One region of the Saccharophagus degradans 2-40 genome, then DNA from elsewhere that is predicted to be linked to it. Evidence: riboswitches for the same ligand, from Rfam matches in the RefSeq annotation. Region 1 holds a riboswitch; the other holds the start of a gene.
The links. Region 1 has a riboswitch for cyclic di-GMP ahead of SDE_RS04060 (hypothetical protein). Riboswitches for the same ligand answer to the same signal wherever they lie in the genome.
Positions count from the first base shown of each region.

Region 2: it holds a riboswitch for cyclic di-GMP, as region 1 does, so the genes downstream of both, SDE_RS03330 (HD-GYP domain-containing protein) here and SDE_RS04060 (hypothetical protein) in region 1, are expected to answer to the same signal.

Region 1 is NC_007912.1:984,687-992,736, reverse strand. Features, by position in the region: gene SDE_RS04075 (ABC transporter permease) at 1-323, opposite strand, end outside; gene SDE_RS04070 (sugar ABC transporter ATP-binding protein) at 361-1,866, opposite strand; gene SDE_RS04065 (ABC transporter substrate-binding protein) at 1,955-2,902, opposite strand; cyclic di-GMP riboswitch class I at 3,300-3,389, shown strand; gene SDE_RS04060 (hypothetical protein) at 3,483-3,992, shown strand; gene SDE_RS04055 (nitrate reductase) at 4,153-6,900, opposite strand; gene SDE_RS04050 (NAD(P)/FAD-dependent oxidoreductase) at 6,949-8,050, opposite strand, start outside.
Region 2 is NC_007912.1:781,903-789,952, forward strand. Features, by position in the region: gene SDE_RS03315 (nucleotide sugar dehydrogenase) at 1-1,212, opposite strand, end outside; gene rhlB (ATP-dependent RNA helicase RhlB) at 1,484-2,662, shown strand; gene SDE_RS03325 (response regulator) at 2,838-4,085, shown strand; gene SDE_RS03330 (HD-GYP domain-containing protein) at 4,115-5,434, opposite strand; cyclic di-GMP riboswitch class I at 5,499-5,592, opposite strand; gene SDE_RS22830 (hypothetical protein) at 5,739-5,882, opposite strand; gene SDE_RS03335 (type IV pili methyl-accepting chemotaxis transducer N-terminal domain-containing protein) at 6,333-7,121, shown strand; gene SDE_RS03340 (DUF6999 family protein) at 7,155-8,042, opposite strand; gene SDE_RS03345 (iron-containing redox enzyme family protein) at 8,032-8,050, opposite strand, start outside.

The sequences.
Region 1 (8,050 bases):
AGACCTGCACCTACCACCAGTACCATGCTATCTACACCGGCAACAATTAAACTTGCGCTTACCGCACCGGCAATGGCCATGACCGAACCTACGGATAAATCTACACCGCCAGTAGCAATGACTAATGTCATGCCAATGGCGAGCAAAGCCACGGGCGCGGCGCGGTTAAGCACGTCAATTAAACTGCCGTAAATACGACCGTCTTTTATTTCTAACTGAAAAAATTCAGGCGCGATAATAAGGTTTACCGCCAGCAAAAAAATCAAACCCAATACCGGCCAAATAAAACGGCGCAAATGGGGTGAAATAGAAAGGGACTGCATGATTATTTACCTATTAGGGGTATGCAACTAAACAACATTAACTGCCAGCAATGGCTTGCATAATGTTTTGCTGATTAATTTGGCTGCCAGATATTTCTGCCACTTTTTTTCTGTCGCGCAGCACTAATACTTTATCGCTAAAGGCCACTAGCTCTTCCAGCTCGGAAGAAGCCACCACAAGGCCCAGGCCCTGCTCACACAACTGACGAATAAGCGCAATAATTTCTGCGTGTGCGCCTACATCAATACCGCGGGTTGGCTCATCCAATAACAAAAGTACTGGCTCTGACGCTAACCAGCGGGCGAGAATGACTTTTTGTTGATTGCCACCGCTTAGCTGCTCTATGGGTTTTTCGATATCGGATGTGGCAATTTTTAAAGCTTTAACGTAGTGCTCGGCCAACTCTTTTTGTTTTTTAAGGGGAATATATTTCCACCAGCCGCGCTTGTTTTGCAGCGCGATAATCATGTTTTCGCGGATGGACATTGGCCCAAATATACCGTCGTGTTTGCGATCTTCGGGGCACAACCCCATACCCGCCAATACGGCTTCGCGCGTGTGTTTAAATTTAACCGGTTTGCCGTTTAAAAGAATGTCGCCTTCATTTAGCGCATCTACACCAAACACCAACTTGCATAACTCTGTGCGCCCACTGCCCAGTAACCCAGCTAAACCCAGCACTTGGCCCGCCTTAACCGACACACTTAGTGGCTCCACCGAGCCTTTGGCTGCGGCTTGTTGTAACGCAAGTAGCGCCTCACCCTGCTCGTTTTCGTCTTGCTGCACAGGCGTGGTTTTACTGGAATGTGCAATTTCTTTACCAAGCATATTGCTCACAAGATCGTGCTGCGATAAATCTTTGGCCAGCCATTCGCCCACCAATGTGCCGTTGCGCAATATTGTTATGCGGTCGCACACGGCGTACACCTGATCGAGAAAATGGGTAACAAAAACAATACCAATACCCTTGGCAGCAATTTCGCGCATCACTTTAAATAAAGCCTGCACTTCACCAGCATCTAAACTTGCGGTTGGCTCATCTAAAATAAGTACACCGGAGGACATATCCACACCGCGCGCAATAGCAATAAGTTGTTGTACGGCAACCGAATAATGTGAAAGGGGCTTGGTAACATCTATATTTAAGTTGTAACCTTTTAATAGCTCTGCTGCATCTCGATTAATTTTTTTCCAATTAATCAAACCAAATTTGCGCGGCTCTCGGCCTAAGTAAACGTTGTGTGCAACGCTTAAGTTAGGCAGTAAGTTCACCTCTTGGTATACCGTACTAATACCCAAGGCTTGCGCATCGCCCGTACAGGTGGGGTGAATATTTTCACCTTTAAATGCAATACTGCCGCTATCTTTTTGATATACACCAGTCATTACTTTAATAAGGGTAGATTTACCCGCACCATTTTCGCCAAGCAAGGCGTGTATCTCGCCCGCGCGCAAAGTAAAATCTACCCCTTGCAAAGCAATCACACCGGGGAATACCTTACCCACACCACGAAGGGCAAGTAGCGGATTTTGGTCTGTCATAAGAGTCTTCTTGGTTAAGAAATAGTAAACAGCTGATAATTAATCTCTAATTTTGAATCATTAACTGCTAGCAATTAGCAATTAGTGATTACTGATTAACAAACCGAGCTTTGTATTCTTGTTGATAGTTTTCTGTGGTGAACACTTTGCCATCCATCACTATCCATTTATCGAATTTCTTTTTGGTTTTTAAGTACTCTTCTATAACGTCGAATGCTGGGCCGCCCATATGGGGGCTCATTTCTACGGTTGCGCTTACTTCGCCAGCCGCAAGCGCTTTGAAAATATCGTCAACCGCATCCACAGATACCACATGAATATCTTTACCCGGCTTTAAACCCGCTTCTTTAATGGCCTGAATGGCACCTAGCGCCATTTCATCGTTGTGCGACCACAGTGCGCATATAGACTCACCGCCACCTTCGGCTTTTAGAATACTTTCCATTACCTCTTTACCCTTAGCGCGAGTAAATTCAGCAGTTTGACTGCGCACTATTTTTGCCTCGGGGTAATTGGCAATAACACTGTTAAAGCCTTCCATGCGACCAATGGCTGCACTAGACCCAACGGTACCTTGTAGTTCGACGATATTGCATTTGCCCGCTGTTGCATTCATAAGCCAGTTCGCGGCCTTTTTACCTTCTTCGGTAAAATCTGGCGCAATACGGGTGACATAAAGCGAATCATTTTTTAAATCGACATTGCGATCCACAATTACAATAGGAATACGCGCGCGTTTAGCTTCCATAAATACAGGCTTCCAACCTGTTTCTACTACGGGCGCAACTACAATGGCATCTACGCCTTGGGCTATAAAACTGCGAATTGCTTTAATTTGGTTTTCTTGTTTTTGTTGGGCGTCGGAGAACTTGAGGTCTATGCCGCGCCGTTCGGCTTCGGCTTTCACAGACTCAGAAAATGTTGTGCGCCAGCCACTTTCGGAGCCTACCTGAGAAAAACCCACGGTTAGCGCTTGTGCCGCGCCAGTAACACTGAGTAGTGCGCAAAGGGCTAGGCCTTTTGTAGAATTATTCATATTCGCCTCATTATTTATTTGTTATTCACTCGCCCACGCACTTAGCAACCTAAAGGCAGCAAGTGGCATTCACGCGATTATCTGAACGAGATACAAATATAATATAATATTTTAAATGAAGCAATTATCGTATTTTATACAAACACCATCGCAATCTAGAGCTTTTAGCTAAGGTGCTGATTTACATGCATAATTAGGGAGAAAAACGCGAGAAGTTTGGAAGTTGGGATTATCTAGATCGATTTATTCTTGTAACAATAAGCCTTATTGTTGACCTGACCACGCGACTTACGCATACTTTAACCCATACAAAGCAGACGTTTATTTAAACAATCTGCTCCTCATTTCAGCCTGTATCGGCTTGTTTTGAGTATCGTCGCTCGCTGTTTAGCCTGCTCAACGATAAAGGCAAACCCGCGGTAACGTGGGGACGCAAAGCCAGTGCCCAACTACTTGTAATTTAAGATTGGGTCGAACGGTTACCGAATGGGAAAAGCGACGCTGCTCCGTCTACTCTTCCCCACCATTAACATCAATCACCTTTGGTGATTAGCTAATACATGCTCGCAGGCCTAACAAATTGACGACGATTAAAATTAATGTGGCAGCATTAAAAGAAGACCTGGCTTGGCTGTGGGAAAAAATAGACGATTGGTTGCCACAATCGCAGCAAGGCAGAGCAATGTTATTGTTATGCAGTGTGTTCGGCTTTATTGCCAGCATAATGCTCATAAGCAAATTAATTAATCACGTGGAACACACCAAAGTACATTTTGACCCCACACGTGATTACGCTCAAATACCTTTCGACGAATTAGATGCGACGATGATATGCGAGCAAGAAACAAATTACCGCTACGGTAACAGCGTGCTGCGCACCCATGTAGATTCGCACTCTACGCGCTTGGATAAAACGCAGGGGTTGTATAAAATTTTTATGTTTGCCGATATAGGCAGCAAAAAACATTTTGAGGAAATAACCGTGCACTGTTTTGTCGATCCATCAGAATTTATGATTGATCACTACCGTGCAATAGTTAAAAAGCAAGATACCTTGCTAGACAAAGCAATAAGCTTTTTAAATTTTTAAGCTGTAAAAGTAGCTTATCCAGTTTTTTATTTCTCGTGAACTCAGTGGTCCTTACGAGCCGAAAGAATTGCTAAATTATTTATGCTTTAAATGGTTTAGCAATTCCTAGGCTCGCTTTTTACCGCCCTGCCTCTTTCTTTCGCACTGCTCATTTCTTTCGCTACGCCTGCTTCGCTGCATGCTGTGGCGAAAACGCTCGTATCATACCGTTAATCTCAGGAATACAAGAGCCGCAGTTAGAGCCGCACTTTAATTTTTCGCCTAGGGCTTCGGCGCTGCAACAACCGCCTTCAATCGCTGTTTGAATTGCTTTGGCACCAATTTGAAAACACGAGCACACTATCGGGCCTTCATCTTCTACGCCCTCACCAGCCACACCCGCCAGTACCGCAAAGCGCTGATTTAAATCGCACTGCTCGCCCAATTGCTGCTCTAGCCAGCGGTTTTCTATAGGTTGCTCATTGCCACGCGCAATATTCAACACAACCGCCAAGCGCCCCTCAATAAAACCTACTTTGCGATAAAACGCTTGGCTAGAATCGGTAAGCTCTACCCAATCACTCACCAACGGAAATTGCTCCGTTAACCACTCACTCCAATTACTAGGGGTAACCGTGTCGGCTATTCGATACTTGTATCCCTTGTCGACTGGAATTTTCACCCAATAATCAGCGTTTGGCGTAACCGGTAACTCACTCGCTATAAATCCACTCCACTGCGCGTTATAGGGGTTAATTTCTACGGGGCTATGTTTAAATTCCGGCTGCCCACACAGAGGGTCGGTAATTGCGTTTACCAACGCATCGGCTCGACTGCTGGATGCAAAATTATCGTTCCAATGCATTGGCACAAAAACTTCACTCACGCGCTGACTGTCGCTTACATTTACGCGGCCTAAATAACGCGCGCCGCGATTTTCTAACACAGCAATATCTTTATGCGCTAAACCAAAACGCTTGGCGTCTGCCGGGTGAATATCGATAAATGGCTCATCGATATGGCCCAATAATTTTGCGGCGCTGCCGGTGCGGGTCATGGTGTGCCACTGGTCGCGAATACGGCCAGTGTTCATAATAACTTGGTTATCTTTCGGCGGCATTTGTGGGAAGCGCGCACTAATAGGTACAAATTTAGCGCGGCCACTGGCAGTAAAAAAATTAGCGTCTTCAAACAAGCGCGCGGTGCCATTTGGCTTATGGCTATTTACGGGCCATTGAATGGGCTGCAGGTTTTCATACGCCTGCTTACTAATGTGCTGCATACCAGAAATATCAAAACCACGCACAGGGCGCGTATTAGTGCCAACATCTACACCGTTATCTACCCCAGAAAGCGCAGCGTGCTCGCGAAATATTTCTACAGGGTGCGTGTAATTAAACGCCTGCTCAAAACCGATTTTTTGTGCGAACTCGCTGATTATTTGCCAATCGTGCTTTGCTTGGCCAGGTGCGGGCAAAAACCCTTTTTGTAAAGAAATTCTGCGCTCAGAGTTAGTAACCGTACCGTTTTTCTCGCTCCATGTGGTTGCGGGAAACACCACATCGGCCAGCTTGCCTGTATCGGTATTGGCTATACAATCGCTCACCAATACCAGCTCGCATTTCTCTAAAGCCTCGCGAATAAAGTTTGCATCCGGCATGGTTACAACGGGGTTAGTCGCCATAATCCAAATGGCTTTTATTTTGCCATCGTGTACGGCTTGAAACATATCTACCGCTTTTAAACCTTCACCCTGCGCCATATTGGGTGCCCGCCAAAAGCTGGCCACACGATCTATATCGGGTTGGTTATCAAAACTCATATGTGCAGCAAGCTGATTAGCTAAGCCGCCCACTTCGCGGCCACCCATCGCATTGGGCTGCCCAGTAATAGAAAACGGTGCTGCGCCTAGCTTGCCTATTTTACCCGTGGCTAAATGGCAGTTAATTATCGTGTTGCCTTTATCTACCCCAGAAGAAGATTGATTAACGCCCTGCGAAAATACCGTAACCGCTTTAGTTGTTTTGGCAAATAAATCATACACTGCAGTCAAATCATTTTTTGCTACATCGCACATTACTGCGGCTTGCTCTACGCTGGCAACCTGCGCTTTGGCAACGCTTAAGGCTTCGTCAAAACCTTCGCTATGGTTGGCAATAAATTCGCTGTCTAGCGCGTTATTATCAGCCAAGTAACCAAGCAACCCATTAAACAAAAAGGCATCCGAGCCGGGGCGTATAGCGAGATGGTAATCGGCAATATCACAGGTGGCCGTGCGACGCGGATCAATAACCACAACTTTCATGTTTGGCCGCGCTGCTTTGGCCTTCACTATGCGCTGATAAATAATTGGGTGGGCGTAAGCGGTATTAGAGCCTACAAGTAAAACTAAATCGGTGTTTTCTAAGTCTTCATAATTGCCCGGCACCACGTCGCCACCAAATGCGCGCTTATGGGCAACAACCGCCGAAGCCATACACAGGCGCGAGTTAGTATCGATATTCGCAGTGCCAACAAACCCTTTCATTAGCTTATTGGCAACGTAGTAATCTTCGGTAAGTAATTGGCCGGATAAATAAAACGCTACAGATTCTGGGCCGTATTGTTCAACGATCGCTTTAAATTTATCGGCACTGTAATTTAGGGCTGTTTCCCAATCTGTTGCTTCGCCATGCAACATGGGTTGCAGTAAACGATTGGGGTTACTTTGTGTTTCGTGTAACGAAGACCCCTTCACACATAGGCGGCCCAAATTGGCTGGGTGCAGCTCATCGCCTTTAACAGCGGTAACGCGATTATCTTCTACGGTGGCTTCTACCCCACAACCAACGCCGCAGTAGCAGCAAGTGGTTTTTACGGTTTTGCTTGCAATATCGGCACGGTTATCGGAAGCGATTACGTTTGCAAGTTGAGACTTTTGAACGGTCATTACGGCGGTTTAACTCAATAGGTTTAACGTAATTTGTGCGAGAAACACCTAAGCGGCGATGTCGTTATTTGCGTTTTTGCTAACGGTAACTGAAGCAGTATTTAAAGAGTCTGCTTGAGAAAAATCAGCTTGGTTAGCGCATTGATTTAGGTTTTGTGCAGCCTGCAATTGCTCGGCATAAAACGCTTTGCCCATTACGAGTAAAGCGGCAACACTGCTTACATCTACGGCTTGCTGCATAAGCTCAAAATAATCGGCACCACTGCGCGTATCTCCGAACAACACCACCCCCACTATGCGATTATTGCGCAATACAATTTTGCGATAGATTTTATTTTTTACATCCACCATTTTTATTTCTCGACAATCGTCACCAGTTAGGTGCTCGCCGGCAGAAAAAAGCTGTACGCCCGATACTTTTAATTTTGTAGCGACTACTGGGTTTACAAACGCCACATTGCGTTTAAAACATAATTTTTCAGCCAAACTAATACACTGATGCCAAATGGGCTCCACCAAACCAAAGGTTTCGCCTTTGTGTTCGCAGCACTCACCAAGGGCGCTAATGCAGTTATCGGAGCTAGTCATATAGTCATCAACAATAATGGCGCGACCGCACGCCAACCCGGCTTCTTGCCCCAATTCTTTGTTTGGGGTAATACCGGTTGAGATTACTGCTAAATCACATTCTATTGTTTCGCCATTGGTTAACGTTGCACTTTTAAGGGTTTCACTTGCAAAGCCCGACCCACCCAGCGCATCACTATTGAAAGCAGCCACCTCTGTACCTAGTGCAAACTGAATATTTTTGCTGGCCATAACCTGTTGCAAAAACTCACCCGCACCACTATCGAGTTGGCGATTAAGCAAACCTTTACTGCGATGAACCAAGGTAACCTGCACACCTTTTTGCGCTAAACCGTATGCGGCCTCTAAGCCCAATAGGCCCCCGCCCACAACCACGGCTTTGCGCCCTGCTTGCGCACAGCTAGCAATACTGTTTACGTCTTCAATGGTGCGAAAGCTGAAAATATTTTGAAGGTGCTGATTTGTTGCAGGAATAAGTGCAGGGCGTGAGCCGGTTGCAATTACGAGTTCGTCGTAAGCGATACAAGAGCCGTCTGCCAATGCCACGGTTTGAGCTTGGCGG
Region 2 (8,050 bases), 200 kb from region 1:
AGAGCCTTCCGGTGCTAGGCGAGCAATAATTTGCTCGGTGCTCCACTGCTTGTAATGCTTGTGCGCCACGGTAAAAATAAGTGCATCTACGTTTTTAATTGCGTCGTCGCCTACAAGCTGTACACCGTATTCGTGCTGTGCTTCGGCGGGGTCAGCCATGGGGTCGTGCACTAACGGCTCTATGCCCCAGGTTTGGCATTCTTTAATTACGTCAATAACGCGAGAGTTGCGCAGGTCTGGGCAATCTTCTTTAAAGGTTAGGCCCATAACAGCAACCTTGGCGCCTTTTATAGGCTTGTCTGCTTGCGCTAGCTGGCGAATTACCTGCTGCACCACATAGGCACCCATGGAATCGTTAATGCGACGACCAGCCAAAATAACTTCGGGGTTGTAGCCCATGCGCTCGGCTTTGTGCGTGAGGTAGTAAGGGTCTACACCAATACAGTGGCCGCCAACCAAGCCTGGGCGGAAAGGTAAGAAGTTCCACTTGGTGCCAGCGGCTTCGAGCACGTCGATGGTATCGATATCCATGCGGTTAAAGATAACTGATAGCTCGTTCATAAGGGCGATATTGAGGTCGCGCTGAGTGTTTTCGATAACCTTCGCGGCTTCGGCAACTTTGATGCTTGTTGCTTTGTGTACGCCTGCGGTTACAACACTGCCGTATACCGCGGCAACAATCTCTAATACTTCAGGTGTTTGGCCAGAAACCACTTTGGTGATTTTGGTGAAGGTGTGCTCTTTGTCGCCTGGGTTGATACGCTCTGGCGAGTAGCCCACAAAAAAGTCGACGCCGCACTTAAGGCCAGATTCGGCTTCTAATACGGGTACGCAATCTTCTTCGGTGGCCCCAGGGTATACCGTGGATTCATATACAACAATATCGCCTTTTTTCAATTGCGGCCCCAAAGTTTTGGAAGCGCCTATGAGAGGGCGAAGGTCGGGTTGTTTGGAATCGTTGATGGGGGTAGGTACCGCTACAATGTGAAAATCGGCTTTTTGCAGGTCGGCAGGGGTGCACGTAAACAGTATGTCTGTTTGGGCGAGTTCTTCGCTGGTGACCTCTAAGGTGCGGTCAGTTCCCTTTTGTAGCTCTTCTACGCGGCCTTGGTTTATATCAAAGCCAATGGTCTGTTGGGATTTACCAAAAGCCACGGCAACAGGTAGGCCTACGTAGCCCAATCCAATGACGGAAATTTTTCTATTATGCATGTAAACCCAACCCTTATCCTAAGTGGGAGACGATCAAAAAAGGAAGCATGGTAAGCCCGGCAGCTGACAGTTTAATTAACGCATTAAATTCATTTTAAAGCGCGAGTTTTTGCTGCTGACTAAGGCGTGAGATCATACCAGCTTGAAGGCTATAATTCACGAAGGCAAAATACACTAAATGCTTGATTTACGCCTTTTAGAGCAATGCAAGGCGAATAACTGTACAATGCGCGGCTAAGCTCCTTAATTGCCTTAACCAATAAGCCTATATATGCATAAAAACAACTTGTCCTTCGAAGAACTCAACCTGTCGCCGCTGGTAATGCGTGCATTGTCAGATTTAAAGTTCACCGAGTGTTCCGCCATTCAGGCGAAGTCTTTGCCTTTTACATTGCGCGGCCACGATGTGTTAGGTAAGGCCCAAACGGGGACGGGTAAAACCGCAGCTTTTTTAATAGCGCTTATCGAAGATCTTCTGGGTACCCCCATCGAAGAAGAGCGCTACGCGGGTGAAGCGCGCTCACTAGTGATTGCACCAACACGCGAGTTGGCCATGCAAATTGCTAAAGATGCCGAGAATTTAGTTAAACATACAGATTTAAAAGTACATATATTGGTAGGTGGAGTGGATTACGCTAAGCAGCTGCAAAAGCTGCAGGCTGAGCACATTGATATTCTGGTTGCTACACCGGGTCGGTTATTGGACTTTTGTGAAAAGCGGGCTGTGTATTTAGATCAAGTGGAAGTGCTTGTAATCGACGAAGCCGACCGCATGCTGGATATGGGCTTTATTCCACAGGTTAAGCGCATAGTGCGTATGACCCCGCCTTCAACTCACCGTCAAACACTGCTGTTTTCTGCCACCTTCTCTGAAGATGTGCTGCGTTTAAGCGAGCAGTGGATGCACGAGCCGGTAACCGTTTCTATTGAAGATGAAAATGTGGCGGCAGATCGAGTGAAACAAGTGGTGTACTTGGTTTCTAGCGAAGAGAAATTTACCGTGCTTGGCAACTTAATGCGCGAGCCGGATGTAGAAAACATAATGATTTTTGCCAATCGCCGCGATCAGTGCCGCGATTTACACCACAAGCTACAGCGCCGTGGTTTTCGGGTTGGTTTGTTGTCGGGCGAAATCGCGCAAAACAAGCGTATTCGCACCTTAGAGGACTTCCGTACCGGTAAGCTGACAGCATTGGTGGCCACCGATGTGGCGGGGCGCGGTATTCATATTGATGGTATATCACACGTTGTAAACTACACCTTGCCCGAAGAGCCTGAAGATTACGTACACCGCATTGGCCGTACAGGTCGTGCAGGTAAAGAGGGTGTATCGGTAAGCTTGGCCTGCGAAGACGATGCATTGCGTTTAGAGCCTATCCAAGAGTTGCTTGGTCGCAAAATACCCTGTGAGCAGCCACCCGAAGAGCTACTTAAGCCGTTGGCACGCTAACCCCCCCCATATCAAACCGTTCAATTAGCGTCGCTATTGAACGGTTTTAGTGTGAAACGCCCCATTCTCTCCCTTTGCATTCTCGTTATTGGCTCCCACGGGCCTAAATCCTTGTCTACACTCAATAAATAGCCCTAATTTGAGTCGCTACGCCCAGCGTGCGCAGGATGGCCCAATGCATAGAATTTTAGTTGTAGAAGATAGCCCGATTGTAAGAAAAATTATCAATCACGTTATGGCGGGCTTCCCGCAGTTTAAGCCGGTTTACACTACCACCTTAGCCGAGACCAAGGCACTACTAGAAAGTGAAGCTGAATCAATTTTCGCCGCTTTAGTGGATTTAAGTTTACCCGATGCGCCAGATGGCGAAGTGGTGGATTACGTTTTAAATAATCACATTCCAACTATTGTGCTCACCGGCAGCTTCGATACGGAGCGGCGAGAACAGTTGTTGGCGAAAGGGATTGTCGATTACGTTACCAAGGAGGGGCGCTACTCTTACCAGTATGCACTGGGGGTGTTGGCTCGCCTCGTTAAAAATCAAAAAATAAAAGTGATGGTGGTGGATGACTCCGCCACAGCGCGTAATTTTGTAGTGGGTTTGCTGCGCTTACATTTATTTGAAGTGTATGACGCAGACGATGGTGCTGAAGCTATACGTGTATTTATAGATAACCCCGATATTAAAATGATTATTACCGATTTTAATATGCCGCGCATGGATGGCTTTGAGTTAGTGCAGCATATGCGCCGTAAATACGATAAGTCGGATCTCATTATGATTGGCTTGTCGTCGGAAACCGACGGCACGCTCTCTGCAAAATTCATCAAAAATGGCGCTAATGATTTTTTGCGCAAACCGTTTAATCACGAAGAATTTTTCTGCCGCGTTTCTCACAATATGGATTTTATGGAAATGTTTGAGGCCCTCAAAGATTCAGCCAATAGGGATGATCACACCGGCGCTTATAAACTGTCGCATTTTAATGTGCAAGGTGATGACATGTTTGAGCGCGCGCTTGCCAGTGGCACGCCTCTAGCCTGTGCGGTTATCGATTTAGATGATCTGTCTGAAATTATCAATGAATACGGCCCTGAAGCTGGCGATGTAGTGATGGAGCAAGTATCTAGCTTTTTAGTATCGTCTTTCGAGCGTTTTTTACTTGCTCGCGCTGGTACAGAGTTGTTTTACGCGTTAATGCCGGGGCTAGACAATGCGAAAGCTACCGCCTTTGTCGAACGGGTGCGTCAAATAGTCGGTGGGAAATTTATTGACCTTGGTGGTGCTGAGGTGAGTCTTAGTTTTAGCGCCGGTGTGTCGAATGTAATGGGGAATAATCTTTCCGAATTAGTTGAACATGCCCATCAGTCGCTTCTGCGCGCGCGCGATGCGGGTGGTGATTTGGTTATTGGTGACGACTAAACATTACATTTAATACATAGTCTCTACTGTTATTCGAATATTTTCGTAAAAAAGCCTTTTTTCTCTTCAAACAACTGCTCGTGTGCGGCAGCCACTAATTTGGGGGGCGCTAAATGAAATGGAAGCCCGCGTTTTATTATAATTCTATCGTTTTGCATGGCATCTGAACCTGTTAGATGCAAATCGAATATTTTGAATTTAGCAAAGCGTTTTTTGTCGCGATTTATAAGCGGGATGATGGCGGCCTGTATACGCTTCTCATAGGACTGTGAAACCACAACACCAATAATACCGTTGTTAATTTCCACCAGCGAACCGGTAGGGTAAATACCAATGGCCTGTACGAATGTTTCTACCAAGTGTGGGTCAAACAGTGTGCCTTTGCATTTGTTAAGGCGGGCAATAGCATTGCCCGGTGAAATGGATTGCTTGGCTTCGTAGGGGTGCACCATTAGATCGAAGGTATCTACAAGCCCAGCTACCCGTGCTAGAAATGGAATTTTACCCCCAGTTAGCGCGTTGGGGTAGCCGCTGCCGTTGTGTCGTTCGCAATAGGCTTGAATAGTAGAAATAATATCTTCACAAGAAAAGTGGCTCTGTTTTAAATAGTAAAGCGTTTCTGTTAAATGCTCTTGGTATTCGGGGGTGTGGTTATACACGTTGTGATTGCTGAGTATCTCCTGTTTTATCAGGCTTTTTCCAATGCCTGTCATCATTAGAGTCATGGTGAGGTGGACGAGTGAAAAGCGATTAAGCCCCATTTGCCGGCCCACTATGCCACCCCAAACAGCTAAGCGCATAATGTGCAAATAAATAGGTCTGCGCGTGAGCTTTATTTGGCAAAGCCAGGCCAGTGCATCGGGGTTGCGAATTAAGCTTTCTACTAAATCGGCGGCGCTTTCGGCTATAGGCTCAATATCAAATCGGCGGCGACGGTTTATCTTGTCGATCAAATAAGCCAGTTGCTCTTCTAGTAAGTACATAAGTGGCGCACTTAACTTTAATTCAGCATTTAATGTGGTTGTTACACTGTAGTGTTCAACACAATGGCGCTGACGCCAACTCTTGGGGTCGATAAAAAAAGGAGTAGTATTTGGTACGGCTCGCAGCGGTTGAGGCGGGTTTTGTGTTATTGCTTGAGTGTGCTTGGGTATCAGCGCGCTGCGACTGCGTTTTTCGTCAATAAACACATATTGGCAATATTTTGCGAGGTGGTCGATATCTGCTTGGTCTTTTATGTAAAGGCCTTGCAATGGGTAGTCGGTTTCGTGCCACGACCTATCTAGTCGGCAAACGTACATGCCTATTTGAAGCTGATTTACCACAATTTTTTGTTCGAATAATTCCATCGACCGCGCCAGTAGTGGTGGTATCACCGGTAAATGACTGTCGCGAAAGAGTGGTGTCTCGCATTCCAGCAACCCCGCTATCGTAGATATGGTTTACATACCCTTAGACCGGAAGCTTTGCGTGGCCGCGCTTTCGCGACGGTTAGCCATTTAGAGTGTGACATATGTCACAAAAAATTAACATGAGTTGCCAAGCCTGTAAAACAAATAATGGCTTATAGAGCAAACAGGAATAGAGCGAGACTGCTAAGCAGTTTTGATTATATTGAAGGATATTTAAGACGACAAAAGAGCGTTGGAAGTGTTAGCGCAATTGCTGGCTAGTAGTAGGTGCAGAAGTGTTCGCCTCAGATTTAAATGGGTACTTGTCTTTCGGCATAAATACAGCAGCAGTAACCAGTGCGGCTAGCGTGCATAGTAATAGAGTTCGGCGACTTTTGAGTTGCATGCAACGTATCCTTGTGTGACGGCCTGCGAGGGGTGGCGAGTATAATCGTTTTGTGACACTTTAGGTATGCTTTTTATATAGAATTATTGCTCGTGAAAAGGCGTAGGTGCTAGCGCTGCAAATATTAATACCTAATTAAGCCGTGACGCGTTCACTTTGCATCCACACGTTATAGAACGCAATTTTTTATAAATAATTAATCTGACCCATCATCGCCCACTGCTTAGGCCGCAAATGTGCAATCCATAGCATTTTATGGCGCTTAAGTTTTTTTCTTATAGATGAATATTTTGCTTAAACCAAAGTTCCTATGTTTTGCCTATAAAACAACAGCCAGTTACTTTTTTGCGTAAAAAATGCACGGAAGTAGGGCGTGAAGAAATTCTAGCAAGTAACGTATTGTGACTACACTTTTATCAACGAATTAATTGTATGAGTGTTGGAGGTTGTATGCGTTTTATTTTTTTAGCAGTGTTTTTATGTGTGGCGAGTAATGGCTATGCATTAACTATGGGGCAGGCAATAGATAAAGCCGGGCAGCAGCGTATGTTGTCTCAACGCATTGCGCAGTCGTTTATTCTAACAGGCATTCAACCAGATAACGCGCGTTACAAAGCGCAATTAGATAAAGCCATTAAGCAGTTTCAAGAAAATTTAGATACTCTGCAAGCCAATAACGATGCGATAAGCATTCGAGGTGAGTTACTTACTGTTCGCAATTTATGGAAGCCGTTTAAAGCTGTAGCAACCGGCCCAGTTACTAAACAAAATGCAGCGGAGCTTTTGGAAAAAAGTGATGCGTTATTAACTGCCGCCCATGCCTATGTGCAAAAATTAGAGACGTTATCTAATCATAAAGGCGCCGAGCTGGTGAATGTTTCTGGGCGTCAGAGAATGTTGTCGCAGCGCATAGCAAAACATTACTTGGCGTATTATTGGGGGTTGGAATCCGAAGCAAGTTTAGAAAAACTCTACGCCGACCTAGCTGAGTACGAGCTGATGTTAACTTTTTTGAAGGATAGTCAGTTCAATACCGAAACGATCAAAAAGAAAATACTCAAAACCGAGGGGCACTTAAAATACGCCTCCAAAGGGTTTGATGGTGATATGTCGCTAAAGGGTGACCGTTTGATTTTTGTGATAACCGGTACTACAGATACAATGTTGCACAATATGAATGAAATTACGCATCTATATGCAAGCGAGCTGGAGAATACCGAGCAAGTTGCTGCGTTCTAAATCGCGATAGGGCAGTTGTAGTTGCCCTATTATTTACTTGTCGATTGCGCTTGTGTTGGCTTGCTTTCTAATTGGTTCAAGAAAAGCGTACATATACTCTGTAAAAAAGCCGTGCATTAAAAAACGTTGGCCTAGGTTCCACGGGCCAACTAAATAATGCGGGTATTTGTTGTAAGCCATTTCTGTAAGCGTTGGGTTGCCCACTAGTTGGCCTATACGAATAGCCATAGATTGGTCTAGGTTGAACCCGTTTATAGCGTCTCTGTACTCGTCGCGCTTGAGTAAAAAACAAAACAAGCACATAAACAATGCGTGGGCACTTTCGAAATCGAGCACTTGTGTTGCTTTGCGTTCTACTTGAAACGAATTCTCTGTAATAGAAACCCAGTTATTCCACTTTAAATTTTCTTGTGCGTAAGCTTGGTTGAATGGCGCGTGCTGCCAAGGCCCCATCTCGGCAAATACGCGAAACAGCTCTTGGTCGTGATTGACAAAGCTGGCTATTTGCATATCGTCAATGGTTTGTGGGTAGAGTTTTAGCGGGGCGATATGCTGTGGCTGCGTATTAGGCGCTATGTCGCCAGAGTGGGTGGGTCGATGGTTGGCGATTAAAAAGTTAAGTATGTTTGATTCGGTGGTGTAATGGCGAAGAATAAGCATATTGGCTTCGTAGCTTACAAGGTTTTTACAAAACCAGCAGATAAGCGTTTGCAATAAGCCGTGGGCACTAAATTGGGGGAGAGGCAGGCGTTTAATAAACCAAATAAGGTGCAGTAAAACCGCAAATACAAATTGTAATAGGGGGCGTAGCGTCCAGCGAAATGGGTTGGCTAAGTCTTTAAGCCACAGGTCTACGGCCGCCTGTTCAATTGGTAGCGAGTTATCCTGTGCGATGGCTTTTATATAAGCACTAGTTTTCACTGTCGATT